One region of the Variovorax sp. NFACC27 genome, then DNA from elsewhere that is predicted to be linked to it. Evidence: predicted binding sites of a transcription regulator. Region 1 holds the regulator's gene; each other region holds the start of a gene.
The links. The regulator LexA, encoded in region 1, represses DNA repair genes until DNA is damaged. The targets are predictions, from matches to a motif close to ACTGTATNNNNATACAGT.
Positions count from the first base shown of each region.

Region 2: a site for LexA is predicted at 1,849-1,866, ahead of ABL840_RS26155 (DNA topoisomerase IV subunit B). Genes of this name have one in related genera too.
Region 3: a site for LexA is predicted at 4,660-4,677, ahead of ABL840_RS27835 (PA0069 family radical SAM protein). Genes of this name have one in related genera too.
Region 4: a site for LexA is predicted at 5,182-5,199, ahead of ABL840_RS03225 (ATP-dependent helicase). Genes of this name have one in related genera too.

Region 1 is NZ_CP157613.1:4,806,325-4,813,591, reverse strand. It holds gene ABL840_RS22545 (3-hydroxyacyl-CoA dehydrogenase) at 1-1,325, opposite strand, end outside; gene ABL840_RS22540 (MFS transporter) at 1,476-2,633, opposite strand; gene ABL840_RS22535 (D-2-hydroxyacid dehydrogenase family protein) at 2,630-3,637, opposite strand; gene ABL840_RS22530 (hypothetical protein) at 3,739-4,116, opposite strand; gene lexA (transcriptional repressor LexA) at 4,262-4,945, opposite strand; gene ABL840_RS22520 (asparaginase) at 5,019-5,984, shown strand; gene adk (adenylate kinase) at 6,030-6,686, opposite strand; gene kdsB (3-deoxy-manno-octulosonate cytidylyltransferase) at 6,823-7,267, opposite strand, start outside.
Region 2 is NZ_CP157613.1:5,591,084-5,598,350, reverse strand. It holds gene ABL840_RS26170 (class I SAM-dependent methyltransferase) at 1-331, opposite strand, end outside; gene ABL840_RS26165 (hypothetical protein) at 345-485, opposite strand; gene ABL840_RS26160 (MFS transporter) at 514-1,743, opposite strand; gene ABL840_RS26155 (DNA topoisomerase IV subunit B) at 1,900-3,897, shown strand; gene ABL840_RS26150 (hypothetical protein) at 3,928-4,389, shown strand; gene ABL840_RS26145 (lytic transglycosylase domain-containing protein) at 4,409-5,314, shown strand; gene ABL840_RS26140 (Kelch repeat-containing protein) at 5,338-6,459, shown strand; gene parC (DNA topoisomerase IV subunit A) at 6,507-7,267, shown strand, end outside.
Region 3 is NZ_CP157613.1:5,914,688-5,921,954, reverse strand. It holds gene ABL840_RS27870 (aromatic ring-hydroxylating dioxygenase subunit alpha) at 1-442, shown strand, start outside; gene ABL840_RS27865 (DOPA 4,5-dioxygenase family protein) at 439-786, opposite strand; gene ABL840_RS27860 (DUF4166 domain-containing protein) at 794-1,423, opposite strand; gene ABL840_RS27855 (polyketide cyclase) at 1,420-2,454, opposite strand; gene ABL840_RS27850 (SAM-dependent methyltransferase) at 2,504-3,460, opposite strand; gene ABL840_RS27845 (thiol-disulfide oxidoreductase DCC family protein) at 3,505-3,924, opposite strand; gene ABL840_RS27840 (GbsR/MarR family transcriptional regulator) at 3,988-4,581, opposite strand; gene ABL840_RS27835 (PA0069 family radical SAM protein) at 4,705-5,799, shown strand; gene ABL840_RS27830 (Lrp/AsnC family transcriptional regulator) at 5,850-6,308, opposite strand; gene ABL840_RS27825 (aminotransferase class V-fold PLP-dependent enzyme) at 6,457-7,267, shown strand, end outside.
Region 4 is NZ_CP157613.1:696,426-703,692, reverse strand. It holds gene ABL840_RS03250 (outer membrane protein assembly factor BamE) at 1-73, opposite strand, end outside; gene fur (ferric iron uptake transcriptional regulator) at 167-586, shown strand; gene hprK (HPr(Ser) kinase/phosphatase) at 644-1,603, opposite strand; gene ABL840_RS03235 (PTS sugar transporter subunit IIA) at 1,702-2,169, opposite strand; gene hpf (ribosome hibernation-promoting factor, HPF/YfiA family) at 2,363-2,692, opposite strand; gene ABL840_RS03225 (ATP-dependent helicase) at 3,048-5,168, opposite strand; gene corA (magnesium/cobalt transporter CorA) at 5,404-6,390, shown strand; gene ABL840_RS03215 (YoaK family protein) at 6,472-7,236, shown strand; gene ABL840_RS03210 (5'-methylthioadenosine/adenosylhomocysteine nucleosidase) at 7,229-7,267, opposite strand, start outside.

The DNA of each region.
Region 1 (7,267 bases):
TCCGCCGGCGTGCATACGCGCTGCTGGCACATGTCGGCGGCGATGTTGACGATGGTGCCGATCACGCGCTGCGTGACGAAGCCGCCGCTGTCGCGGATCACGCTCACGGCCTTGCCGTCGCGCGCGAAGAGGGCGTGCGCCGCGTCGCGGATGTCGCGGCGCGTGGCCGGGTTGGTGGCGAGCACGCGGCGCTTGGTGGCGGCGTCGTCGATCATCATGTCGATGCCGACGGTGCGGGTGGCGTCCAGGCGCTCGACGGCGGCCACCGTGGTCACATCGAAGCCCAGCGGCGCGACCAGGATCAACGATTGCGGCGCGGCCGTGGCGCCGCTGTCGATCTGCGCGCCCAGCGTGTTCACGAGGCGCAGCAGCTCTGCGCGGCGCGCGGCACGCGGCGACACCCAGACCGAGGGCGTGCCCTCGACCACCGGCGCGGGCGCCTCGGGCACCTGCTGCATCACGCCGTCGTTGTAGCGGTAGAAGCCTTCGTTGGTCTTGCGGCCCAGCGCGCCGGCGGCCAGGCGCTGCGCGGTGATCACGCTGGGACGGAAGCGCGGCTCCTCGAAGTACTGGTGGTAGATCGACTCCATCACCGGGTGCGACACGTCGAGCGCCGTCAGGTCCAGCAGCTCGAAGGGGCCGAGGCGGAAGCCGGCCTGGTCCTTGAGGATGCGGTCGACGGTCGCGAAGTCGGCAACGCCTTCGCCGACGATGCGCAGCGCCTCGGTGCCGTAGCCGCGGCCCGCATGGTTGACGATGAAGCCGGGCGTGTCCTGCGCCTGCACGGCGCTGTGGCCCATCTGCGTGGCATAGCCTGCCAGTTGCTTGCAGACCTCGGGGGCGGTCTTGAAGCCCGCGACAACTTCGACCACCTTCATCAGCGGCACCGGGTTGAAGAAGTGGAAGCCGGCGATGCGCCCGGGGTGCTTCAGCCCTGCGGCGATGGCCGTCACCGAGAGGGAAGAGGTGTTGGTGACCAGCGTGGCGGTCTCGGCCACGACGCCTTCGAGTTCGCGGAACAGCTTGCGCTTGACTTCGAGGTCTTCGACGATGGCTTCGACCACCAGGTCGCAGCCGGCCAGCGCCTGGACCGAATCGACCGCCTTCACGCGGGCGATGTACGCGTCGCGCGTGGCGGCGTCGATCTTGTTCTTCTCGTGCAGCTTGTTCCATTGGGCTGAGAGAGCCTCGCGGCCGCGCTCGGCGGCACCCGCGAAGCTGTCGAGCAGCAGCACCTCGCTGCCCGCCTGTGCGGCGATCTGCGCGACGCCGCGCCCCATGGCGCCGGCGCCGACGACGCCGATTCGGGAGTAGTTCACTGTCATTTGCTGGAGATTTTCACTGGTTGGGTGGTATCCGGGCCTGCAGGGCAGGCGTCGACACGGGGGCCGTACGCGCCGGCACCGCGGTCGAAGTCTTCGATTTTGCAGCCCCGCGCGGGCGGGGCGTGACGGGTTTTACGCGGGGGCGCGCTTTCAGGGCGCACGGCGGCTGCGGTCGATGACCATGCTCAGCGAGATGGCGACCAGCACCAGGCCGAGGCCGACCCAGCTCATCCAGGCGCCGGCGTCGTTGGCGAGCAGCCAGCCGCCGAGCGCCGCGCCCACGGCCTGTCCGGTGTAGATGCCGGAGCTGTTGAGCGCCACCGAGCCCGGCGCGAGCGCGGGTGCGAGGCCCACCAGCCGGGCCTGTTGCGCCGAATTCGTGGAGAAGCAGCCCAGGCCCCAAGGCACCAGCACCACCGCCAGCCAGGCGAGCGTGGAGGCCAGCGGCCACAGCAGCAGGCTGGCGGCGATCAGCACCGTCGTGATCAGCACCATGCGGCCGGCACCCACGCGGTCGATGTACCGGCTGACCACCATGTTGCCGACCAGCCCGCAAGCGCCGAAGAGTGCCCACATCACGCTCAGCGTGGTGGCGTCGGCGCCGAAGCTCTGCTTGAGGATCGGGCCGAAGTAGCTGAACAGCACGAACTGGCCGGCGCCCTGCAGCGCCGTGACCGACACGATGCCCATCAGCACGGGGCTGCGTAGCACGCGCGACCATGCGGCGGCCGTCAGCGCTGCGGGGCGGATGCCGTTCGGCAGGGTGAGCCAGACCCATGTCGCACTCGCGACACTGAGCAGTGCGATGGCCGCGAAAGCCATGCGCCAGCCCAGATGCCCGCCGATCAGCGCACCGATGGGCAGGCCCAGCACCGAGGCCATCGACCAGCCGAGAAAGACGAAGGTGACGGCGCGCCCGCGATGCTCGGGCGGCACAAGCAGGCCGGCGCAGGCGGCAGCCTGTGGCGTGAAGATGGCTGGCGCGATCACCGTGAGCATGCGCACCGGCAGCAGTGAGCCGAAGCTCGGCATCAGTGCGCAGAGAACGTGCCCGGCGGCGTACCAGAGCAGGGAGAGGGCCAGCAGTTGTCGGCGGTCCCAGCCTGCGACCGCAGCGGCCAGCAGCGGCGCGCCGATGCACATGACCGCGGCAGCGGCCGTGATGAGTTGTCCCGCCGTGGCGGCCGTGACCGAGAGCGAGGCGCTGATCTCGTTGAGCGTGCCGGGCACGACCATCACGCCCGTGCCGATCACGAAGTTGCCGACGAGCAGCGCCCAGAGCGCACCCCGGGACGCCGGCTGGCTCACCGGCGGACCTGCAGCGCGCCGGGATTCACGATGTTCGTGGGGTTGCCGTTGATGTAGCTCACGACGTTGTCGAAGGCCTGACCGAAGTAGCTCTCGTAGCTTTCCTGCTCGACGTAGCCGATGTGCGGCGTGCAGATGCAGTTTTCGAGGCGCAACAGCGCGTGGCCTTGCAGCGGCGGTTCGCTCTCGAACACGTCGACGGCGGCGAGCCCGGGGCGGCCACGGTTGAGGGCTGCTAGCAGGGCATCTGCCTCGACCAACTCGGCACGCGAGGTATTCACGAACAGGGCGGTCGGCTTCATGCGCGAGAGGTCTTCCAGCGTGATGAGGCCGTTGGTTTCCTCGTTGAGCCGCAGGTGCACCGACAGCACGTCGGCCGCGGCGAAGAACTCGTGGCGGTTCTGCGCAACCTGGAAGCCATCGGAACGCGCCTTGGCACAGCTGGCTTCACGGCCCCAGATCACGACCTGCATGCCGAAGGCCTGCCCGTAGCGCGCGACCAGTTGGCCGATGCGGCCGTAGCCCCAGATGCAAAGCGTCTTGCCCTTGAGCACGGAGCCGATGCCGAAGTTGGGCGGCATCGACGCCGACTTGAGCCCTGACTGCTGCCAGGCACCGTGCTTGAGATTGCTGATGTACTGGGGCAGCCGACGCATGGCGGCCATGATGAGCGCCCAGGTGAGCTCGGCCGGTGCCTGGGGAGAGCCGGAGCCCTCCGCCACGGCCACGCCGCGCTCGGTGCAGGCCGCCACGTCGATGTGCCCGGCAACGCGTCCGGTCTGGGAAATGAGCTTGAGCTTCGGGAGCTTTTCGATCAGCTGGCGCGAGATCTGGGTGCGCTCCCGGATCAGCACGATCACGTCGGCGTCCTTGAGGCGAACCGACAACTGCCCAATGCCTTTCACCGTGTTGGTATAGACCTTGGCCGCGTATGCGTCCAGCTTGGAGGCACAGCGCAGCTTGCGCACGGCGTCCTGGTAATCGTCGAGGATCACAATGTTCATGGCGTGCCATTGTGCCTCGCAGCATTGGAATGTCGCGCCTGCGAACGTTTGGATACCCACCCCGAAGCCGCTCGCAGGGCGGTTCCGGACCCAATAGGCGCTCAATGCAGGCGTGTGGAGCGCGGGGCCGTGGCCATGGTTTTTGCGGCTTCCAGTGCGGCCAGGCGGTCGAGCTCGGCGCAGACGTCGGCCATGCGGCCGGAGATCACCACGCGGTTGGCACTGCGCTGCTGCCCCTTGCCGTCAACGACCCGGACCACGCGCAGAGGGCGCGCCGGCGAGGCAGCCGTTTCCGGGGAGGAAACACCGCCAGAGCGGGCGGTGCAGGCAGGGCGCACCGCCACGTAGCGCAATCCTGCCGCGGATTCGGTGGCGTCGAGGTGATTCCCGCGATGAGCGCGGCGTGCCGGCATCAGGCGATTGGCCAGCGATTGCAGCGGCATCCAGATATCGGCGATGGCGAGGAGGGCGATTCCCATGTGAACTCCAAGAAAGTATGAGGTTGAACACAGGCAGGATTTCTTGAATCGGCCGCGACAGGGTGATGGCGACTCTTCGCCATACGCCCGCCACCTGTCGAGGCCGGATGGGGATGTGGTGCTGCGGAAGGCAGGCCGCCCGGGCCTACATCAGCATGGTGTTCCGGATGAGGCCGACTGCGAGGCCTTCGATTTCGAACGGCTCTCCGGGCTGGACGATGATGGTCGGGTAGTCCGGGTTCTCGGCGTGCAGCTCGATGACCTGCTTGTTGCGCTTCAGGCGCTTGACGGTCACTTCGTCGCCCAGGCGCGCCACCACGATCTGGCCGTTGCGCGCCTCCTTGGTGGCCTGAACCGCGAGCAGGTCGCCGTCCATGATGCCGGCGTCGCGCATCGACATGCCGCGCACCTTGAGCAGGTAGTCGGGCTGCCGCTGGAACAGTGTGTTCTCGACGTAGTAGGTCTGGTCGACGTGCTCCTGCGCCAGGATGGGCGAGCCGGCTGCGACGCGGCCGATGAGCGGCAGTGCGAGCTGGGCCATGCCGGGCAGAGAGAGCGAGAACTGGTTGCCTTCGCGATGGCGCGTCTCGTTGAGCGAGCGCAGCGCGTCGCCCTTGAGGCGGATGCCGCGCGAGGTGCCGCTGACGAGTTCGATGACGCCCTTGCGAGCCAGTGCCTGCAGATGCTCCTCTGCGGCATTGGCTGACTTGAAGCCGAGTTCGTTGGCGATCTCGGCGCGGGTGGGCGGCGCACCGGTGCGTGCGATGGCGCTCTGGATGAGATCCAGGATCTGCTGCTGGCGGGCTGTAAGCTTCACGGCGAACTGCATATGTGGTTCCTTGCGGTACTGGCTGGATATCCAGTGGCTGTATTTTTAACCAGTTTTTTTAAGTTGACAAGCCATGGTTAATTCCTCTTCGCCTGAACTGCGCCGACGCGTGGTGGTTCTGGGCACCGGCGGCACCATCGCGGGGCGGGCCGCCAGCAGCGACGACAACATCGGCTACACCGCCGCGCAGGTGGGCGTGGCCGACCTGCTGGGTGGTATCGAGGCGCCCGACGGCGTGACGCTCGAAGCCGAGCAGGTGGCCCAGGTCGACAGCAAGGACATGTCCTTCGACATCTGGCAGCAGCTGGCCCGACGCTGTGCCCACTGGCTGGCGCAGGCAGATGTGGCCGGCGTGGTGATCACCCATGGCACCGACACCATCGAGGAGACCGCGTTCTTCCTTCACTCGGTGCTGGCGCCATCCAAACCCGTGGTGCTCACCTGTGCGATGCGTCCGGCCACAGCCCTGTCGCCCGACGGACCGCAGAACGTGCGCGATGCGATCGGCGTCGCGACGACTCAGGGGGCTCAGGGCGTGACGGTGGTGTGCGCCGGTGTCGTCCATGGCGGGGTAGACATCCAGAAGGTGCACACCTATCGGCTCGACGCCTTCGCGTCGGGCGATGCGGGGCCCGTCGGCTATGTCGAGGAAGGGGAAGTGCGCCTCGTCCGTCCCTGGCCGCAAGGACAGGCAGTGCCGGCGGCGAAGATCCTGGAGGCGGCTGCGGTGCAGTGGCCCCGGGTCGAGATCGTCATGAGCCACGCCGGCGCCAGCGGAGCGGTGATCGATGCGCTCCTGCTGCATGGCGGCGCGGGGCCCCTGCGTGGGCTGGTGCTCGCCACTACTGGCAACGGCACCCTGCACCATGCGCTGGAAGCGGCTGCACTCAAGGCGCGGGACGCTGGTGTCTCGGTGATCAGGGCAACGCGTTGCTCCAGCGGTCGCATCCTGCCGAAGGCCGGCGATCCGCTGCGCGATGCAGGCGCACTGACGCCGGTCAAGGCGCGCATCGCACTGATGCTGGAACTGCTGGGGTGAAAACGAAACCGCCCCTGTCGAAGGGGCGGTTTCAGGGGAGTCAGGTCAGCTGCTCAGCGCGGCAAGTGCCCGCTGCGTGATCTCGTCGACCGTGCCCACGCCCTTGATGGCGCGGTACTTCGGCGCGGCGGCCGGATCGGTCTTGGCCCAGGCGGAGTAGTAGTCGACCAGCGGACGCGTCTGCTGGCTATAAACGTCGAGCCGCTTGCGGACGGTCTCTTCCTTGTCGTCCTCGCGCTGGATCAGGTCCTCGCCGGTCACGTCGTCCTTGCCTTCCACCTTGGGCGGATTGAACTTGACGTGGTAGGTGCGGCCCGAAGCCGGGTGAGAGCGGCGGCCGCTCATGCGCTCGATGATGTCGCCGAAGGGCACGTCGATCTCGAGCACGTAGTCGAGCTTCACGCCGGCCGCCTTCATGGCGTCGGCCTGGGGAATGGTGCGGGGGAACCCGTCGAAGAGGAAGCCGCCGGCGCAATCGGGCTGCGCGATGCGTTCCTTCACCAGGTTGATGATCAGGTCGTCGCTGACCAGCGCGCCGGCGTCCATGACGGCCTTGGCCTGTAGTCCGAGCGGGGTGCCGGCCTTGACGGCTGCGCGCAGCATGTCACCGGTCGAAATCTGGGGAATGCTGTATTTCTGGCAAATGAAGGCCGCTTGCGTGCCTTTGCCCGCCCCGGGCGCGCCCAGCAAAATTAGTCTCATGGTGTCCTCGGACGGTTCTTAGATTTTGTGTCGCGCCGAGCATCGGCCCCATGGCCGGGCTAGGCGGAGTTGCTTCGAGGATAGCATGCGTGCCCTTGGGGAAATCCCGCTGCCGTAGCCCTCGAGACGCCTGGACTCAGGCGCCGGCGGCAGCGAAGACCGCGCGCACGCGTGCCAGGTCTTCGGGCGTGTCGATGCCGGGGCCCGGCGCGACATGGCTCACATGCACCGCGATGCGATGGCCGTGCCACAGCGCGCGCAACTGTTCGAGTGCTTCCGTCGCCTCGACGGGCGCGGGAGGCAGGGACGGAAAGCGCCGCACGAAGCCTGCGCGATAGCCATAGATTCCGATGTGGCGCAGCGGGGCAGGGGCGGCAGGCAGCACGGCAGGCGCGGCACCGTTGGCGGAGCCGTCGCGCCACCACGGGATCGGCGCGCGACTGAAGTACATCGCGTTGCCCTGCACGTCGAGCACCACCTTCACCACGTTGGGATTCATGAAGTCGACTACCGAATCGATCTCGTGGGCGGCGGTGCTCATCGCCGCTTCGGCGTGCGTGGCCAGCGTGCTTGCCACGGCA
Region 2 (7,267 bases), 780 kb from region 1:
CCGGCGCGACCGCGTCCACGATGTCGGCCATGCGCGGCCGCCACAGGTAGTTGGTGACGATCACGGCCCCGAAGGCCTGGCCGGTGAAGGGCCATGGGCCGGATTCGATGTCGGCCTCGACGACCCGGCCGAAAGCGCCGGCAGCCTCGACGGCTTCAGGAGACCGGTCGACACCGGTGACCGCGTGCTCGCGTCCGGCGAACCACTTCATGTGCCGCCCGCCGCCGCAGGCCACGTCCAGCACGCCGGCTTCGGGGGCGAGCAGGTGCGACCAGCGGACGATCCATTCGGAAGGGGCAGCCAGGCCGTGCATCGGTGCTATTTCTTTCATAGCAAATCGTAGCTCAGAAGCAGGACCAGATCTGGTCGACCAGCGTCACGAGGAAGTCGGGATGCACGTACAGCGCGAACACGCCGCCCAGCACCGCCAGCGCGGCGGCCAGCCAGCCCGCGTGGACGACGTGATGGCGCATTCGAGGAGTCATGGCCCCGATTCTTGCGCAACCGGGCCGATCAGACGGTGGCGCCCGCCGGCCGCGGCGAAGGGCGCGAGATCGCGCTTTCCTTCACCGGCAGGTTGACCACCGCCGCGAACACGCCCAGGGCGATCGCGATGTACCAGACGATGTCGTAGCTGCCCGTGGTGTCATACAGATAGCCGCCCAGCCACACGCCCAGGAACGAGCCGACCTGGTGGCTCAGGAACACGAAGCCGCTGAGCATCGAAAGATGCGCCACGCCGAAGATGCCCGCCACGATCGCGTTGGTCGCAGGCACCGTGGAAAGCCACAGGAAGCCCATCGCGGCGGAGAAGAGATACACGCTCATCGGCGAGATGGGCGCCATCAGGAAGAGCGCGATCGACACCGCCCGCGCGAAATAGATGGCCGCCAGGATCTTCCGCTTGGCCAGCTTCTGCCCCAGCAGCCCCACCGTGTAGGTGCCGAACACGTTGAAGAGCCCGATCAGCGCCAGCGCGTAGCCGGCCACCTCGGCCGGCAGGCTGCGGTCGCGCAGGTAGGTCGGCATGTGGATGCCGATGAAGGCCAGCTGGAAGCCGCAGACGAAGTAGCCCGCCATCAGCAGGCCGAAGCTCGGGTACCGGAAGGCCTCGCCGACCGCCTGCATCACCGACTGCTCGCGGTGCCCGGCCTGCGCCGCCGTCTTCGGCTCGCGCAGCCCGAAGGCCAGGGGAACGATCACCAGCGCCAGCACCGCCACCACGGCCAGCGCCGTCTGCCAGCCCAGGTGGCCGATCAGCCGTCCCTCGATGGGCGCCATCAGGAACTGACCGAAGGAGCCGGCCGCGGCCGCCACGCCCATGGCCCACGAGCGCCGCTCGGCCGGAATCTGCCGCCCGATCACGCCGTAGATCACCGCGTAGGTCGAGCCCGCCTGCGCCGCGCCGATCAGGATGCCCGCGCTCAGCGTGAAGAGCAGCGGCGTCGGCGAATGCGCCATGCCGAAGAGCCCCAGCGCATAGAGCAGCGAGCCGCCGATCAGCACCCGGAACGCGCCGAACCTGTCGGCCAGCATGCCCGCGAACACGCCGAAGATGCCCCAGGAAAGATTCTGGATCGCCAGCGCGAAGGAAAAGGTCTGCCGGCTCCAGTCCTGCGCCTGAGTGATCGGCTGAAGCCAGAGGCCGAAGCCGTGGCGTATGCCCATCGACAGCGTGACGATCATCGCCCCGCAGAAAAGGACTTGCTTGACCGAGAGCGCGGGGGCGGAGGGGGATTGCATGACTTCGAATGTAACGATTCGCCTGCTCCGGCAGGTGGCGTGGCGGCCGGAGCCATTGATGATTTATCCGCGGCTTTTCGATGCGCATGTCGCATCAAAGCGCGGCCTGTATGAACATCCAGTTGTTTTGGCGGCGACTGACTACAATTCGCCCCCATGGCGACTCCCCCCAAGACTCCCCCCAGCTCATCGTCCGCATCCTCCGGCTACTCGGAAGGCTCCATCCGCGTGCTCAAGGGCCTCGAGCCCGTCAAGCAGCGCCCGGGCATGTACACCCGCACCGACAACCCGCTGCACATCATCCAGGAAGTGCTCGACAACGCCGCCGACGAGGCGCTGGCGGGCCACGGCAAGAAGATCAAGGTCACGCTGCACATCGACGGCTCGGTCAGCGTCGAGGACGACGGTCGGGGCATTCCCTTCGGCCTGCACCCCGAAGAGAAGGCCCCCGTGGTCGAGCTGGTCTACACCCGGCTGCATGCCGGCGGCAAGTTCGACAAGGGCTCCGGCGGCGCCTACAGCTTCTCGGGCGGCCTGCACGGCGTGGGCGTGTCGGTGACCAATGCGCTGTCGAAGCGTCTCGAAGTGGCCACGCACCGCGAGGGCTCGGTCGCCAGGCTGGCCTTCAGCGGCGGCGACGTGATCGAGCAGCTCGAAGTGCGCAAGCTGGAGGCCGGCGAGCGCAAGCAGGGCACCACTGTGCGCGCCTGGCCCGACGCCAAGTATTTCGAGACCGCCGCGCTGCCCATGGGCGAACTCACCCACTTGCTGCGCAGCAAGGCCGTGCTGATGCCCGGCGTGAGCGTCACGCTGGTCAACGAGAAGACCAAGGAAACGCAGCAGTGGCTCTACAAGGGCGGCCTGAGCGACTACCTGATGCAGACGCTCAACGGCGACCCGGTCATTCCGCTGTTCGAGGGCAGCGGCCATGCCGACAAGAACGCCGACAACTTCGCCGAGGGCGAGGGCGCCGACTGGGCCGTGGCCTTCACCGAGGAAGGCCAGCCGGTGCGCGAGAGCTACGTCAACCTGATTCCCACCAGCGCCGGCGGCACGCACGAAAGCGGCCTGCGCGACGGCCTGTTCACCGCGGTGAAGAGCTTCATCGAGCTGCACTCGCTGCTGCCCAAGGGCGTGAAGCTCCTGCCCGAGGACGTGTTCGCGCGCGCCTCGTACGTGCTGAGCGCCAAGGTGCTCGACCCGCAGTTCCAGGGCCAGATCAAGGAGCGCCTGAATTCGCGCGACGCCGTGCGCCTCGTGTCGAGCTTCGTGCGCCCTGCGCTCGAGCTGTGGCTCAACCAGCACGTCGACTACGGCCGCAAGCTGGCCGAACTGGCCATCAAGGCCGCGCAGACGCGCCAGCGCGCCGGTCAGAAGGTCGAGAAGCGCAAGGGCTCCGGCGTGGCCGTGCTGCCCGGCAAGCTGACCGATTGCGAGAGCAAGGACACCAGTCACAACGAAGTCTTCCTGGTCGAGGGCGATTCCGCCGGCGGCAGCGCCAAGATGGGTCGCGACAAGGAGAGCCAGGCCATCCTGCCGCTGCGCGGCAAGGTGCTCAACACCTGGGAAGTGGAGCGCGACCGTCTCTTCGCCAACACCGAAATCCACGACATCTCGGTGGCCGTGGGCGTCGATCCGCACGGCCCCAACGACACGCCCGACATGAGCGGCCTGCGCTACGGAAAGATCTGCATCCTGAGCGATGCCGACGTGGACGGCTCGCACATCCAGGTGTTGTTGCTCACGCTTTTCTTCCGGCACTTTCCGAAACTCATCGAAGCCGGCCATGTGTATGTCGCGAAGCCGCCATTGTTCCGGGTCGACGCCCCCGCGCGCGGCAAGAAACCGGCCTCCAAGGTCTATGCTCTGGACGAAGGCGAACTGACCGCCACGCTGGACAAATTGCGCAAGGACGGCGTGCGCGAAGGCGCCTGGAGCATCAGCCGCTTCAAGGGCCTGGGCGAAATGAGCGCGGAACAATTGTGGGAAACCACGCTCAATCCGGACACCCGGCGCCTGATGCAGGTCCAATTGGGCCGGTTCGATTTCACGTCCACCCAGGGCGAAATCACCAAGCTGATGGGCAAGGGCGAAGCGGCGGCGCGGCGCGAGCTCATGGAGTTGCGCGCCGACGATGTCGATATCGACGTCTGATTCCGGCCGGAACATTTCTCACGACAGGGCATGAACGGGCACAAGATCATTTGCGGTTCGCTGGCAGGGGCTTGCGTTGCTGGAGCGGCAGGACTGCTGCTGGCTCAGCGCGACCCGGTCGGGCAGGCCGCGAACATGTTCTTCGCCGGTGTCTGCATCCTGCTGGCATTCGTGTTCGTCTGGATGGGTTGGTGGGATGACGCGGTGAACGACAACGCCGAGCCCGGCAGGATCGAGCGCGTTGTCGCCACCACATGGCTCTGGATGCGCCGCGTTCTTTGCTGGAGTGCCGCGCTGGTCTTCCTGGGGATGGCCGTGTCGATGATCCTCAATGGCGTCGTACTCGAGCACATGCCCGTCTTCCTCATCGTTCTTGCATTGGGCGGCATGTCGCTCTGGGTCGGGCTGAAGGGTGGCGGCCAGGTTCAAAGCATGGGTGACGATGCCGCAGTCCACGCCGAGCGCCGCAAGCGCTACGGCTGGTGGTTCTGAGCACAGGCCCCGCATCGCCATGACACGCTGGTTCCGTCCGTTCATGCTGTGCGCAGCCCTCGTGCTGTCGCTGCAGGGCGCGCACGCCGCCGACATCTACGGCTACATCGACAGCAAGGGCAACGCGCACTTCGCTTCCGAGAAGATCGACGAGCGCTACCAGATCTTCTTCCGCGGTGGCCAGAGCTTCGACACCGCCAAAGGCATCTCCCCGCTGGGCCGTGGCGCCGGCAGGCTCGACGGCAAGGTGCCGGCCGCCTCGCAGAGCCTGCTTGCCATGTTCGAGGCCTCGCCGAGCTACAAGACCGCCAAGTCGGCGCTGCGCGATGCGTCTAACAAGCACGACATCGACTACGAGCTGCTGCAGGCGCTGGTCGCCACCGAGTCGGGCTTCGACGCGCAGGCCGTCTCGCCCAAGGGGGCGATGGGCCTGATGCAGCTGATGCCTGCCACCGCGCAGCGCTACGGCGTGTCGGCGGACAAGCGCGCGACCATCGAGAAGAAGCTGTTCGACCCGCGCATCAACATCGCCGCCGGATCGCGCTATCTGCGTGACCTGATTGCGATGTTCCCGGGGCAGATCGAGCTCGCGCTGGCCGCCTACAACGCGGGCGAGGGCGCGGTGCAGCGCGCGGGCAACAAGATCCCGAACTACAAGGAAACGCAGAACTACGTGCAGACCGTGCTGCAGCTCTATGCGTACCTGAAGCCCTCCGTTGCTGCGGGTGGCGGCGTTGCGCGCGGCGGCGGCAAGGCGCCCGGGCGCGTCCGCATGGAGCTGACGGTGCCGCAGGGCGGCGCGCTCGGCCGAGGCAACATGCCTTCAGACGCGCCGCGCAGCATGCCGACCATGCCCGACATACCCGAGCCATCGGCGGTGCCCACAGGCGCGGCCGATGCACCACCGGGCACGCCGTTGTCCTGATCGACCGGAGTAGGGAGGAGACCATGCACCGTCGAAGCTTCGTTCTCGCGACCGCCGCCGGCATGGTGGCGGGCACGGCGCGTGCGCAGCATCCGGCCACGCACGACACGCTGCCGGCCGTGCCCTCGTCGGCCGAGCCCTATGCGCGACTGCAGGGCGGCGTGCCGCACCACATGACGCCCGAGCAGGAGGCCCAGCGCTTCACCGAGAGTTCCGCGCCGCCCGGTCCGCAGGGGCGCTGGGAGCCGCGCGCGGCGCTGCCGATCCCGCGCAGCGAGATGGCCTGGGCCACCGCCGCGATGGGCCGCATGCACGTGGTCGGCGGGTACGGCGAAGGCAAGGTCAACCGCGACTACCACCACATCTACGACCCGAAGGCCGACCGCTGGCTCGACGGCGCGCCATTGCCGCGAGGCGCCAACCACGTGGCGGTGACGGCCGACGGCGGCCGGGTCTATGCGCTTGGCGGCTTCGTCGAGCAGAACCGCCGCTCGGACACCAACGCCTACGTCTACGACATCGCCGCCAACCGCTGGAGCGCCATCGCGCCGCTGCCGCGCCCCCGTGGCGCTGCCGCCGCCGTGATGCTCGACGGCGCGCTGCACCTGATCGGCGGTGCCTCGGAGCCCGCGGCGGAGCGCGCGAGCGTCGGCTGGCACGAGGTCTACGACCCCAAGGCCGACCGCTGGTCGGCACGCAAGCCGCTGCCCGGTGCGCGCGACCACGTGGGCTGCGTGTCGCACGGCGGCCAGATCCACGTGATCGGCGGGCGCTTCAACACCTTCGAATACAACACCGACCTGCACCACGTCTACCTGCCCGCACGCGACACCTGGGAGCTGCGCTCGCCGCTGCCCACCGCGCGCTCGGGCCACGGGCTCGTGGTGTATCGCGGCCGCTTCTTCGCCATGGGCGGGGAGGGCGGCATCCTCGTCAACGGCGTGCCGCGCCAGGCGAAGGTGTTCGGCCAGATGGAAAGCTACAACCCCGTCGACGACACCTGGCAGCGACACGCCCCGATGACCACGCCGCGCCACGCCGTGGGCGCGGCCGTCATCGGCGACTGGGTCTACGTCGCCGGCGGCGGCGCGGTGCTCGGCGGCGCCGTGCAGTCCGCCGTCCACGAAGCCTTTACTCTGGGCTGAGCGCGCAGCCTGCAGCCACAACAACAGTTTTTCTCACCAGTTCTTTCATGGATTCCCAACCTCCGCTCGATCTACTCGGTCCCACCGACGGCGACACCACCCTGACCCTCGCCGACTACGCCCAGACCGCCTACCTCGAATACGCGCTCAGCGTGGTCAAGGGCCGCGCGCTGCCCGATGTGTCCGACGGCCAGAAGCCGGTGCAGCGCCGCATCCTGTACTCGATGTCGCGCATGGGCCTGGGCTTCGGCGGCACCAACGGCACCGTGGGCGCCAAGCCCGTGAAGAGCGCGCGCGTGGTCGGCGACGTGCTCGGCCGCTTCCATCCACACAGCGACCAGGCCGCCTATGACGCGCTGGTGCGCATGGCGCAGGACTTCTCGCAGCGCTATCCGCTGGTCGACGGCCAGGGCAACTTCGGCAGCCGCGACGGCGACGGCGCCGCGGCCATGCGCTACACCGAAGCACGGCTGGCGCGCATCACCAGCCTGCTGCTCGACGAGATCGACGAAGGCACGGTCGACTTCATTCCCAACTACGACGGCAGCACCGAAGAGCCGCGCCTGCTGCCCGCGCGGCTGCCGTTCACGCTGCTCAACGGTGCGAGCGGCATCGCGGTCGGCCTCGCCACCGAAATCCCGAGCCACAACCTGCGCGAGATCGCCGATGCGTGCGTGGCGCTGATCAAGTCGAACGGCAAGCTCAGCGAGGAAGAACTCTTCGCCATCGTGCCCGGCCCCGACTATCCGGGCGGCGCGCAGATCATCAGCAGCCCGACCGACATCGCCGACGCCTATCGCACCGGCCG
Region 3 (7,267 bases), 1.1 Mb from region 1:
GGTGACGGGCCGCTGGATCACCAGCCACGTCGCCAACCAGGACTTCGTGGTGTGGGTGGGGCAGGGCGCCATCACCGACCGCACGCGCGAGAAGCTGGGCCAGAGCGACAAGGGCATCGTGATGATGCGCCGTCGCTTCTTCGAGGAACTGGAGGCGATGCAGGCCGACCCGGCGCACGAGCCGAAGGGGCTGATCCGCGACCCTGAGAAGAACCGCGACGTGTTCCTGCCCTCGGCGTGTCGCGACGAAATGATCAACGGCCTGCCGCGCAAGGAGCTGGCGGCGCATCCGCTGCTGGGGCCGTATCTGAAGGACTTCTTCGGACAGGCCGGGCAGCCGGAGGATGTGCGCGCGGCTTACGAAAAGGCCATCGGCCAGAAGGTGGAAGGCGCCACCTTCTTCAAGGTGCACGGCGCCGGCCAGGAGGAGGAAACGGTCTAGCGGCGGAACATCCGCAGGTCGAGTTCGCTTTCCTCGCCCAGCCACATGGCGTGTGTCGTGTGGTCGGCGAGGTCGTCGCCGGTCACGCCGTGCACGAATACGTCGAGCCCGTCGCGGTTGGCTTCGAGCCAGCCGATGACCTGGTCGAACTCGGCGGCGTCGAAGGCGAGCTGGCAGCTCCAGTGCGGATGCGGGCCCACCAGCCGCTCGTGCACCCGGCCGACCACCACCATCAGTTCGTGGCCCGCGCGTTCGCAGAGGGCGCGGGCCTGCGCGAGCGTGTCGGGCCCGAAATAGACGTGGGCGTGGTACTGGGCGTAGAGGTTTTCTGGTCGGCGCGGCATGGTGCGCTCATTGTGATCCTGTTCGCGGCCCGAGGTGGAAGCGGCCGCTGTAGCGGAACACGTCGCCGAACAGGCGGTGGCGCAGCAGCATCTTCATGGTGAAACGGTCGGCATCGGCCGGGTCGGGGCGCTCCTCCACGTAGGCCGTGCCCATGAAGAGGCCCAGCGGCAGCGGAATGCGCAGCCCCACAATGCGCCAGACATAGCCCCGGTCGCGGAACACCACCGCGCCTTCTTCCGCACTCACCGCCAGGCGCATGCCGATGCCGAAGCGCACGTATTCGATCACCTCGCCGGCCTGGTTTTCCGCAAGCTCCATGTGCGAGCGGAAATGGAAGGGCGGCCTGCCCGGGAAATGGAAGATGCGGTCCCAGTAGAGCGTGGCGTTGTCGGGGCGGCAGCGGTAGTGCACTTCGATCGGAACCTCCTTGCCCTGGTGCGGCACGAGCGCGCCGAACAGCCGGCCGAAGGGCATCAGCAGCGCGGCCCAAGGGGCGTGCCAGACCTCGCTCATGGTGCCGCGCACGCAGACGTGGTCGTCGGAGAACGGCCGCATCGTGTAGTGGCGGCGGATGACGTCGCCCAGCCTTTCCCATGCGGGGCCGAGCGCCTGCTGGAAGACGGGCTGCATCGTCATCGGGCCGCCGCGGTTGCCGTGGCTTCGGCGCGTGCCTTGTAGAAGCGCAGGATGTTCTGCGAGGCGTCCGCCAGCATGAGATGCATGACACGGTCGGCATACCAGTTGAAGCTGGTGCTCATGCGCCACGAAACGGCCACGCGCAGCTCGGTGCCGCCGTCGCGCGGCGTCAGCGTGTAGGTGGCGTCGCGCAGGTCGAAGTACTGGCCGCCGATCATCACGTGGTCGTCGAGCGCGCCGGCAGGGAAGGAGTCGGGCGAGAAGCGGAAGCGCCACTTCAGCAGGCGGTTGGGCTGCCACTCGGTGATGACTTCCTCGAAGTGCACGTTCTTCTGCCATTGCACCTTGCGCACACGGCCTTCCGGCGTGTCGACCGTGACGCCCGACACCGGCATCGGCACGCCGATGCGGTAGGCCCAGGCGTCGCCGACTTCGGCGGGACGGATGTCGTACGCGGCGTTGAGTTCGTGCCACACGCGCTCGGCTGGCGCCGCGATGAAGAGCGTGCGCGAGGTGTCGGAGTAGCGGTCGGGGTTGGGCAGCTGCGGCTCGATGGCACCCAGCACCAGCGGCAGCATCGCGAAGCTGTAGACGGCCTGCTTCGGCCAGTTGGTGATGCGGCACACGATGCCCATCGCGAGCCCGCCGACGCTGCCCATGGTGGCGAACAGCGGCACGATGACGATGGCGCAGATAAGCCCTTCGATGAACACCAGCAGCGTGCCGCCGACGAAGAGCGAAGTCGCCACCCACGGCGCCCAGATGTAGTAGCCCCAGCTGCGCCGTTCGATGCGCTCGGCCATGTAGACCGTGACCGCGCCGCACGCCGCGGGCACGAAATAGACGAAGGAGCCGAGCATGGCCGAGTAGGGATTGCCGGGGGCGCTGCTGAAGACGATGCGCAGCACGAGCGCAATCGCGGCGCCGGACGCCATCGGCCAGAACCAGCCGAAGGGCATGCCGCGAACGGGCTTGGGTGGTTCGATGGGGGCGAGTTCGGAAAGCCTGCCTTCTTGGGAGTCGTTTTGCATGCGGGAACCTCTTCTTCTCCTCGTTGTGTCGTTTTCGGGGCCTGCCTGTTCAGTCGCAACGGCGTGTCGCGGTGACCATGCAGTAGTCGAAGTCGCGCCAGAACATGCCCAGCGCCAGAGCGCAGTAGCTGGCCACGATGTGCTTGCGCCGCCACGGGCTGAGCCTGCCGCGCGCCTTCCAGAGTTCGGCCAGCGTGAAGCGGGTTGCGAGCACGGGGATGTGCAGCGCGCTGGGCGCGACGCGCCAGCGCAGCGACTTCACTTCCGCGTCTTCGAAGCCATGTGCCTGCAGCGCCGCGACGAAATCGTCGCGCACGGCCAGCGTGGGCACGGCCCAGCTGTCGGCCCACAGGCGGTGCAGCCAGCCTGCGAGGCGGCCGGGCTGGCGCCGCAGCAGGAAGCCGTCGACCACCGCCAGCCGCGCGCCGGACTTCAGCAGCCGGGCGGCTTCGCGGACGAAGTCGGCCTTGTCGGTGCCGCCGGCATAGCAGGCGCTTTCCACGGCCCACGCGCCATCGGCCTGCGCGGCGGGCAGGCCGGTGCGGGTGTAGTCGGCTTCGATGTGCGCCATGCGGTCGGCCACGCCGGCGGCGGCGTCGAGCTTCGCGGCGATGCGGTTCTGCACGGCGACGTTGGTCACGGTGACGGCGTAGAGCGATGCGTCGTCGCCGACCAGCGTGCGCGCGGTGGCACCGGCGCCGCAGCCCATGTCGATCACGCAGCGGCGCGTGTCGTTGCCCTGGGGCGCATCGCCGAGGCGCAGCGCGCGGCCGACCACGCGGTTCATCTCCACCAGCATGCCTTCGCGCCGCAGCGGGTTCAGGCCCGCGCGCCAGAAGCCGAAGTGCATGTTGTAGCTGGGGCTCCAGGCGCTGTAGTCGGTCGCGACCTCGGTGAAGTAGTCCTGCGTGTCCCCCGGCGTGATGGGGAGGCCGGCATGGTCGGTGCGCGGGCGGGCCGGTGTTTCGCCCGGCATGCGGAAGTCGGGCTGGAAGACGGTGGGCATGGCTCTGTTCCCTCGTGTGGTTGTTCGTCGGGTTTCTTTTCAGGTCAGATGCGGCAGTTGTCGTCGCATGAAGGCGCGACGCGCCCGGCGAGCCTCGTGGCCAGCCAGCGTGGAATGCGGTAGCGGTTGCGCGCCAGCAGCGCATAGGCGCGGTCGGCCAGCGGAGCGACGACCGGCAGGTCGAGCAGGAAGCTGCCGCTGGAAAGCCCCACCGCCGAGCGGCAGATGCGGATGGCTGGCACGCCGACGTGCACGCGGCCTTCGGCGTCCGACACGTGGATGGCCGCCATCAGCGCCTCGCGCGGCGCCGGGCCGCCGTTGAACGCGGCCGGGGAGCAGTCGACCATCTGAAGCCGGCCAGCCTTGTCGCGCGCCTTGAGGCTGCCCATCTCGGCCGAGCAGATCGCGCAGCTTGCGTCGAAATAGACGGTGAGAGGGTAGGCGGGGGTGCTGGTGTTGCTCATGATGTTCTTTGTTCTCGATATTTCTGTTGAAACAGAAATTATTGGGCAAAAAAAGAGATCGGCTCAGATCATGGGAAGGCTGGCGTGGTGCGCATCGGGGTCGTCGCCCTTGCCGCCCGTGCCCGGCTGGGCCGAATCGCCGCGCACGAAGCGCTGCACGCTCGCGCCCAGCGTCATCACCTTGTCGAGCGTGCCGGGCGAAAGCCGCAGCATTTCGTCGGCCCAGGTGGCGAGCTTTTCCATGAGCTCCATGGTGGAGCGGATGCGGTCCTGCGCATCGGCCGGCTCCTTCTGGAATTCGGGGCTGGAGACCAGCTCGCGCAGCACGCGCACGGTGGGATCGAACTCGCGCTCCTTGCGCTCGCGCACCACGGTGCGGAACAGCTCCCACACGTCGACGCTGGTCTCGAAGTAGTCGCGCCGGTCGCCCAGCGTGTGGGTGATGCGCACGAGGTTCCAGGCCTGCAGCTCCTTCAGGCTGTTGCTGATGTTGGAGCGGGCCACGCCGAGTGTGTCGCACAGCTCTTCGGCGTTCATGGGCTTGCCGTATGCGAAGAGCAGGGCGTGGATCTGCGAGACGGTGCGGTTCACGCCCCACAGCGAGCCCATTTCGCCCCAGTGCAGGACGAACTTGCGTTGGATGTCGGTGAGTTCCATGGCGCCGAGTTTAGGATTTACGAAATTTCTGTCAATAGAGAAATTAAAAAACTGGCGACGATGGTGAATCGGTGGAATACTGTATGAATAAACAGTAAATCGAGTTGCGAAGGAGTCGCCGCCATGCCAGCCGCCCGCATCCCCATCCATGCCATCAAGGGCCGCGGCGCGGCCACGCACATCGCGCACCGTTTCTCGAAGGACGAGCGCAATGCCTTCGACGACGGCTGGGGCACGCTCGAAGAAGGCGCGGCCGAGGCGGAAGAACTGCAGCCCCTCGCCACCGAAGTGCGCTTCGAGGACGTGAAGTCGGTGCTCAACGAGAACGAGTCGCCCGACATCTCCTTCGACCGCTCGCTCAATCCGTACCGCGGCTGCGAGCACGGCTGCATCTACTGCTTCGCGCGGCCCACGCACAGCTATCTCAACCTGTCGCCGGGGCTCGACTTCGAGACCAAGCTGATCGCCAAGCGCAACATCGCCGAGGTGCTGCGCACCGAGCTCGGGCGCAGGAGCTACCGGCCGAGCTACATCGCCATCGGCACCGCCACCGACTGCTACCAGCCCATCGAGCGCGAACTGCGCCTCACGCGCTCGGTCATCGAGCTGCTGCGGGAAGCGCGGCATCCGTTCGCGCTGGTCACCAAGTCGAGCGCCATCGAGCGCGACCTGGACGTGATCGCGCCCATGGCGGCCGAGCACCTCGCGGCCGTGTACGTGACCGTGACCACGCTCGACGGCGATCTCGCCCGCAAGCTGGAGCCGCGCGCGGCCGCGCCGCATCGTCGGCTGCGCACCATCCGCACGCTCACCGAAGCCGGCGTGCCGGTCGGCGTGAGCGTGGCGCCGCAGATTCCCTTCGTGACCGAAGACATGGAGCAGGTGCTCGAGGCCGCGTGGGAGGCCGGCGCGCGCAGCGCCTTCTACACGGTGGTGCGGCTGCCGTGGGAGGTGGCGCCGCTCTTCAAGGAATGGCTCGCGCTGCACTACCCGCAGCGCGCCGACCGCATCATGGCGCGCATCCACGAGATGCGCGGCGGCAAGGACTACGACGCCGACTTCGCCACGCGCATGAAGGGCTCCGGCCTGTGGGCAGACCTGATCCACCAGCGCTTCCAGAAGGCGACCAGCCGACTGGGCTACAACCGCGAGCGCATTCCGCTCGATGTGTCGGCGTTCCGTCCGCCGGGCGCGGCGGGGCAGGGCAGCCTGTTCTGACGGGCCGCGGGCCGGCGAGCCTTCTTCCTCTTCTTCTTCTTTTCTTCTTTCTAGACGTAGCTCAGCGGCAGGGCCGTGGTCTGTTTCAGTTCCTGCATGGCGAAGCTCGAGCTGACGTCGTGCAGGTTCGTTCCCGTGATGAGGCGCTTGTAGACCGCGTCGTAGGCCGCGATGTCGGGCACCACCACGCGCAGCAGGTAGTCGACGTCGCCGCTCATCCGATAGAACTCGACCACTTCCGGAATGGCATGCACCGTGGCCGTGAAGCGGTCGAACCACTCCTGCGAGTGCGTGCTGGTGCGCACCGACACGAACACCGTCACCGCCACGTTGACCTTGCGCGGATCGAGCAGGGCCACCGAACGCGTGATGACTCCGGCCTCCTTCAGGCGCTGGATGCGCCGCCAGCACGGCGTGGCGGAGAGGCCGACCTGCTCGGCGATCTGGGCCACCTGCAGCTCGGCGTCTCGCTGCAGGAGATCAAGAATCCTGATGTCTATGGAATCCAGTTTCACGAACTATTCAAAAAAGAGCATTGGATTCCAATCTTATAGATATCAACAGCGCAAAAGGCAAGCCGCTTCCCGGGCCCGGCCGGCAGACTCCTTCAGGAGCGCGGCACCCCGCCCCGCAACCCCTTTCGCTGGAATCACCTCAATGGACATCTACCTCGACGCCAACGCCACCACGCCCGTGCTGCCCCGCGCGCGGGCCGCGGCACTCGCAGCCATGGCCGACGACTTCGGCAATCCAAGCAGCGTCCACAGCACCGGGCTGAAGGCGCGCGCGCTGATGGATTCGGTGCGCGCCCGCGCGCGCCGCCTGCTCGGCGCCCCCACGGGCGACCTGCTCTTCTTGAGCGGCGCCACCGAAGGCATCCAGACGGCGGTGCTGTCGGCGCTGAGCTCCCTGCGCGGCCGCACGGACGTCGACTGCATCCTGTACGGCGCGACCGAGCACAAGGCGGTGCCGGAGGCGATCAGGCACTGGAACAGGCTGCTGGGCCTGGACCTGCGCGTGCTGCCCATTCCGGTCGGCCGCGACGGCCGCCACGACCTGCAATGGCTGCGCGCGCATGCCGGGCGGGCCGGCCTGGTCTGCACCATGGCCGCCAACAACGAGACCGGCGTCATCAGCGACCTCGACGGCATCGAGCAGGCATTGGCCGGCAGCCCGGCCCTGTGGATGGTGGACAGCGTGCAGGCGCTGGGCAAGCTCGAACTGCGGCTCGCGGCCCACCGCATCGACTACGCGCCGTTCTCGGGCCACAAGCTCTACGCCCCCAAGGGCATCGGCATGCTCTACGTGCGCGAAGGCGCGCCGTTCACGCCGCTGATGGCGGGCGGCGGCCAGGAAGGCGCGCTGCGCTCCGGAACCGAGAACATGTCCGGCATTGCCGCGCTCGGCACCGTGCTGGAGGCGCTCGAGGACGGCCAGACCTTCATGGGCAGGCGCACGCTGGAGGCGT
Region 4 (7,267 bases), 4.1 Mb from region 1:
AGGCACCGAGGCCGAGCGTTGCCGCGACGGCGACAGCCAGCAGCCAGGGCCGGCGTTGGAAGTTGGCAGGCATGGGAGGAAAAGGGGGTAGCGATATGATCGGCCATTGTAGCGGCTGGCCTTTTCGGGGCCTTTAGCCGCAGCCCTCCGGGGCGCAGGAACCAACATGGCCAACATCGACGAACTGAAGAATACCGGCCTCAAGGCCACCCTCCCGCGCCTGAAGATCCTGGAGATCTTCCAGACCGGCAGCCAGCGGCACATGACGGCGGAAGACGTGTTCCGCGTGCTGCTCAACGAACATTCCGACATCGGCCTGGCTACGGTCTACCGGGTGCTCACCCAGTTCGAGCAGGCCGGCATCCTGGAGCGCAGCCACTTCGAGAGCGGCAAGGCGGTCTACGAGCTGAACGAAGGCACCCACCACGACCACCTGGTGTGCACCTCCTGCGGCAAGGTCGAGGAGTTCTACGACGCCGAGATCGAGCGCCGCCAGCAGATGGTCGCCAAGGACAAGGGCTGGATCCTGCAGGACCACGCCATGTCGCTCTACGGTCTTTGCGGAGACTGCGCCAAGAAGCGCTGATACGAAGCAGGAAAGCGGGAAAAGGAAACGCGGCCCGGCGGCGGCCGCCGGAACCGATCAATCCCCGTCGCGGGAGTTTTCCATCGCCTTGTGGTGCCGGGCCACGAAGTCGGCGTACGTGTCGATGCCGCGCAGCTGCAGGATCGAATTGCGCACCGCCGCTTCCACCAGCACGGCGATGTTGCGTCCGGCAACCACCTGGATGATGACCTTGCGCACCGGGATGCCCAGCACGTCCTGGGTGAGCGGCGCCGAGGGCATGCGCTCGTAGTCGCGCTCGAAGCTGTCGCGCCGCACGAGGTGCACGATGAGCTTCAGCCGCATCTTCCGGCGCACCGCCGTCTCGCCGAAGATCGCGCGGATGTCCAGCAGGCCGATGCCGCGCACCTCGAGCAGGTTCAGCAGCAGGTCGGGGCAGCGCCCCTCGATGGTGTTCTGGTTGATGCGGTAGAGATCGACCGCGTCGTCGGCCACGAGGCCGTTGCCGCGCGAGATCAGCTCCAGCCCCAGCTCGCTCTTGCCCAGGCCCGACTCGCCCGTGATCATCACGCCCATGCCCAGGATGTCCATGAACACGCCGTGCATCGAGGTGCGCTCGGCGAAGTGCTTGGACAGGTAGGCGCGCAGCAGGTCGATCACGAAGGCCGACGACTCGCGCGTGGCGAAGAGCGGCAGCTGCGCGCGCTCGCAGATCGACAGCAGCTCGTCGGGCGCGGCCTGGCCGTCGGCCAGCACCAGCATCGGCGGCTCCAGCGTGACGATGCGGGCGATGCGCCGCGCGCAGTCTTCCTCGCTGCCGCGCGTGAGGTAGGCCACCTCGCGGGCGCCGAGGATCTGCACGCGGTACGGGTGGATGTAGTTGAGGTAGCCGACGAGGTCCGCGGCCGACTGGGCCCGGCTGATGACCTCGGGATCGAACTGGCGCTCCGAGGCGCCCAGCCCCGCGAGCCATTCCCACCGGAGCGAGCCACGGAACTCCTCGAACATGGCATCGGCGCTGATGACTGTCGGCTTCATGCGTTCAGGAGACGGCGCGCGGGCGCCGGCATTGCGTTGGAATGAGGGAAGAAGGAGCCGCGCAGCTTATCAGCAGCCGCGCGCGCCGACGCATGCGCTCAGGCGACCTGGGTGGATTGCCAGCCGGCAATGAGGTCGTGCAGGGCAGTTGCGTCGGTGCTGGACTTGATCTGTTCGCGCAGGCTGGCGTCGCTCAGCAGCTCGGCGATTTCGGAAAGGATTTCGAGGTGCTTCTGCGTGGCCGCTTCAGGCACCAGCAGGAAGATCAGGAGCGCGACGGGTTGCTCGTCGGGGGCGTCGAAGCCGATGGGATTGGCCAGCTGGAACACGGCTGCCATCGGCGACTTGAGGCCCTTGATGCGGCCATGCGGAATGGCGACGCCGTGGCCCAGACCGGTGGAGCCGAGGCGCTCGCGCGCGAAGAGGCTGTCGGTGATGAGGGCACGGCCCAGACCGTGAAGGCTTTCGAACAGCAGGCCGGCTTCTTCGAAAGCACGTTTCTTGCTGGTAGCGTCAACGCTCACGAGCACTTGAGCGGGCGGCAGGATGGACGCGAGGCGATTCATGGTGGGTGCAGAGCGGGGGCGATTATGCACCCGCCTGGTAAAAACCCCCAGTCCCCCTATTTACTTTCTGTCTACATGTTGCCCAGAGGCCTCGCGCTCTCCTCTGGGCGCCTGCCAAAAGACCCAGCGTCACAGTCGGAAAAACGAAAGGCCGCCCGGAGGCGGCCTTCGATGCGAGCCCTGGGGCTCTCTCTTACATCAGGCGCTTGGGTGCCGCGTGATGGTGGTCCTGCAGGCGGTCCTTGTGGCGCACCACCTGACGGTCGAGCTTGTCGACCAGTTCATCGACCGCAGCGTAGAGATCAGCGTGGCTCGACTCCGCGAACATGTCATTGCCCTTGACGTGGATGTTGCATTCCGCCCTTTGGCGGCGTTCCTTTTCCTTCTGCTTTTCCACCGTGAGGATCACCTTTACATCGACCACCTGGTCGAAGTGTCGGATGACCCGGTCCAGCTTGCTCGTGACGTAGGTGCGCAAGGCAGGTGTGACGTCGAGGTGATGACCGCTGATCGTCAAATTCATGAATGACCTCCTGGAATTGACGGTTGGGGAAATGACCGCGCCGCAGGATGCGGTTTGGCCGGCGAAACGGGAGTTCTCTTGGGGGTAGGGAAAGGGAGGAAGGGGGAGGGGAAGAAGAGGAGAAAGAGGGGACGGTCGATTCACTATGCCCAAGCTGTCACGGTATTGCAATACCTGAGTTGCCCGGGGTTTTGCCGCCTCTTGAGCAGCTTTTCACACGCTAGCGAATCGATAGCTGCGGGCACGCGCGGGGCTGGCGATGCCGCGCGTTCGAAACAAGTGTTTCAGCGCCGCGCGGCCGGTGACCCTGCCGCCGGAAGGGCCAGCCGCCCTGCCCGCCCATGCAGCCGCCCGCTCAGCGCCAGGCAGCGCGCATCCTGTTTCGCAGGTCGATCACCGCGCTGGGCGGCGGCACGGCCGGCGGGCGCTCGGGCGGAGGCGGCCAGGTCTGCTGCTCGAAGCCTTCCAGGTCGACGTCGGCGATGAAGCGCGTGCGGTTGGCGTACATGTGCCTGTCGCCTCGCGCCGCCTGCTGCGTGACGTAGAAGCGCTGCGGCACCAGCAGGTGCAGGTGGTCGCGGGCCCGGGTCATCGCGACGTAGAGCAGCCGGCGCTCCTCTTCCAGCTCGTGCGCGCTCTGCGCCACGTCGGCCGGCAGGCAGCCATCGACCACGTTGAGCACATGCACCGAATTCCACTCCTGCCCCTTTGCCGAGTGGATGGTGGAGAGGATCAGGTAGTCCTCGTCGAGCAGCGGCGGCCCCGGCCGGTCGCTGGTGGCTTCGGGCGGATCGAGCGTGAGTTCGGTGAGGAAGCGCTCGCGCGAGGCATACCCGGCCGCGAGGCGCGCGAGCTGTTCCACGTCGGCGCGCCGCACGCCGGAGGTGTCCTCGTACAGGCGCTCCAGGTGCGGCAGGTACCAGTCCATCGCCAGCTCGACGTCGGCCGGCCACTTGAGCCCCGGCGCGCGCAGGGCGGCATAGGCTTCGACGAAGTCGGCCCATTGCGCGCGGGCGGCCGAAGGCGGCACGAACTCGCGCACGGCCGCGGCCGGGTCGGCGGCCTGCTCCATCGTGTCGAGCAGGCGTGCGCTGGTGGCGGGGCCGATGCCCGGTATCAGCTGCGTCACCCTGAACCCCGCCATGCGCCCGCGCGGGTTCTGCGCGAAGCGCAGCACCGCGAGCAGATCCTTCACGTGCGAGGCCTCGAGAAACTTGAGCCCGCCGAACTTCACGAACGGGATGTTGCGCCGCGCCAGCTCGAGCTCGAGCGCCGCGCTGTGCGTCGAGGTGCGGAACAGCACCGCCTGCGACTTCAGCGCCAGCCCGCCCTCGCGATGCGCCAGCACCTTGTCGGCCACCCAGCGCGCCTGCCCGGCCTCGTCGGGCACGAGCACCAGCAGCGGCTTGCCGGCCGAGGGCTTGTCGGTCCAAAGCGTCTTGGCATGCCGCTCGGCGGCCTGCGCGATCACGCGATTCGACACATCGAGGATCGGCTGCGTCGAGCGGTAGTTGCGCTCCAGCGTGACCACGCGCGCCTCCTGCGCGAACTGCGAAGGGAAGTCGAGGATGTTGCGCACCGTGGCGCCGCGAAAGGAATAGATCGACTGCGCGTCGTCCCCCACCACCGTCACGCCGCGTCCGTCGGGCTTCAGCGCCAGCAGGATCGAGGCCTGCAGCAGGTTGGTGTCCTGGTACTCGTCGACCAGCACATGGTCGAAGCGTCCGCCGATGTGCGCGGCCAGCGCGGGTTCGGCGGCCATCTCGGCCCAGTAGAGCAGCAGGTCGTCGTAGTCGAGCACGTTCTGCCGCTGCTTGGCCTCGACATACGCGCCGAACAGCTTCTTCAGCTCGGCCTCCCATTCGTCGCACCAGGGAAAGGCCTCCTTCAGCACGTCGGCCAGCGGCGCGCGGGTGTTCACGCAGCGCGAGTAGATCGACAGGCAGGTGCCCTTGCGCGGAAAGCGGTTGACGGTGGAAGACAGGCCGAGCTCGTGGCGCACCAGCCCCATCAGGTCTTCGGCGTCGCCGCGGTCGTGGATGGTGAAGTTCTCGTCGAGCCCGATCTGCGGCGCGTACTCGCGCAGCAGCCGCGCGCCGACGGCGTGGAAGGTGCCGGCCCACGGCAGCGCGGGCGGCGCCTCGGACTTCAGGCCCAGCACCTGCGCCAGCACCCGGCCGGCGCGGCGCTCCATCTCCTGCGCGGCACGGCGAGAGAAGGTCAGCAGCAGCAGGCGCTGCGGATCGATGCCGCCGGCGATGAGGGTTGCGACGCGGTGCGCCAGCGTGCTGGTCTTGCCCGAGCCGGCGCCCGCGATGACGAGCAGCGGCCGCTCGTCGCGCCCGGCGGTGGCCGCGCTCACGCCGTGCTCGACCGCCGCGCGCTGCGCCTCGTTGAGCGAGGCGAGCGCGTCGGCCAGGCGTTCGGCCTGGGTCTTCGGCACGGCCGGAAAAACGGGGAGCGCAGTGGTCTGCATGGCGCACGACTTTACTGTATGCCCGTCCAGTCCGGCCACCTCGTCGACATATGAGCGGTGACATAATCGCGCCTCGCTGCAACCGGAGATTTTTCCTATGGAAACCGCCCCGTCTCGGCAGCTTTCAACTCCCTTTCGCTGACGCCTTTTCTGCGCTTCCTGCGCACGTCGGGCCGGGGAATTGAAAGCGCCCCTCCCCTCGCCCACCGTCCAGTCATCTCCGGGAGTGAGCCCAATGCTCAACATCTTCACGCTCGCCAACGGCCGCCTCGTCCAGGAAGAGATCGAGGCCCTCGAAGAGCTCTCCAAGTTCCAGCCGATCTGGGTCGACCTCGAATCGCCCACGCTCGAGGAAAAGCGCTGGATCAAGCAGTACTACGGCCTGTCCATTCCCGAAGACGCGATGGACGAGGACATCGAGGAGTCGGCCCGCTTCTACGAGGAAGACAACGGCGAGCTGCACATCCGCTCCGACTTCCTGATCGACGACGACGAGGCTCCGCGCGCGGTGCGCGTCGCCTTCATCCTCAACCAGCACAACACCGACCTGCGCAGCCGCGGCGTGCTGTTCTCGATCCACGACGAGGACGTGCCCGTGTTCCGCCTGCTGCGCATGCGCGCGCGCCGCGCACCGGGGCTGATCGAGGACGCCAAGGAAGTCATGCTCAAGCTCTTCGACGCCGACGCCGAGTACTCGGCCGACTCGCTGGAGAACATCTACGACGAACTCGAGGCGGCCAGCAAGAAGGTGCTCTCGGGCAACGTCAGCGACGAGCTGGCCGGCGAGGTGCTCGGCGCCATCGCCCGGCAGGAAGACCTGAACGGCCGCATCCGCCGCAACGTGATGGACACGCGCCGCGCGGTCAGCTTCATGATGCGCAGCAAGATGCTCAACGCCGAGCAGTTCGAGGAAGCGCGCCAGATCCTGCGCGACATCGAGTCGCTGGACAACCACACGGCCTTCCTCTTCGACAAGATCAACTTCCTGATGGATGCGACCGTCGGTTTCATCAACATCAACCAGAACAAGACCATCAAGATCTTCTCGGTGGCCAGCGTCGCGCTGCTGCCGCCGACGCTGATCGCCAGCATCTACGGCATGAACTTCAAGTTCATGCCCGAGCTCGACTGGGCCATGGGCTACCCGTATGCCATCGTGCTGATGGCGGCCAGCGCGCTGGTGCCCATGTGGTACTTCCGCCGGCGCGGCTGGCTGAAGTAGGCACGAGCAACGGGCGGGGGCCGGCCCCCGGCCCCGGGGTGCTAGAGTGGCCGGCAGCCAGGCGCTGACCGGAGAGCCACAGTGCGCAGACTTCGTTTCCTCACCAACCGCCATCGCGCGCCGTCCACCAACGCCGCGCTGGGCCTGCTGCTGGCCTTCAACGCCGGCGCCGTCAATGCGGGCGGCTTCCTCGTGCTGCACATGTACACCTCGCACATGACCGGCTTCGCCTCTCAGCTGGCGGACGGCATGGTGCTGGGAAACGTCAAGCTGCTGCTGAATGCGCTGGGCGCGATCCTGGCCTTCGTGACCGGCGCGGCCGTCTGCGCGGTGCTCGTGAACTGGGGCCGGCAGCACCGCATGCACGGCGTTTACGCGCTGCCGCTGATGCTCGAGGCGGCGCTGATGTTTCCCTTCGGGCTCATGGGCGCCATCACGCTGACCTGGGCGACGCCGTTCGCGGTGCCGCTCACCGTGCTGCTGCTGTCCTTCATCATGGGCCTGCAGAACGCGGTGGCGTCCAAGACCTCGGGCGGCAGCATCCGCACCACCCACATGACCGGCAACATCACCGACATGGGCATCGAGATCGGCAAGATGCTCTACTGGAACCGCCGCTCGAAGTCGGCACCGTCGCCGGCCCTTGTCGTGCGCCACGACCGCAGCCGCATGCGCCGCGCCGGCGGTCTGGTCGGCATGTTCGTGCTCGGCGGCGCGGTGGGCGCGCTGGGCTTCAAGTACGTGGGCTTCGTCTGCGTGGTGCCGCTGGCCGCGCTGCTGCTCGCGCTGTCGATCCCGCCGCTGCTGCGCGACATTCCGCGCCGCCGCACGCCCTCGCTCAGCTGAGCTCCCGCGGCGACAACGAAGCCAGCCACGC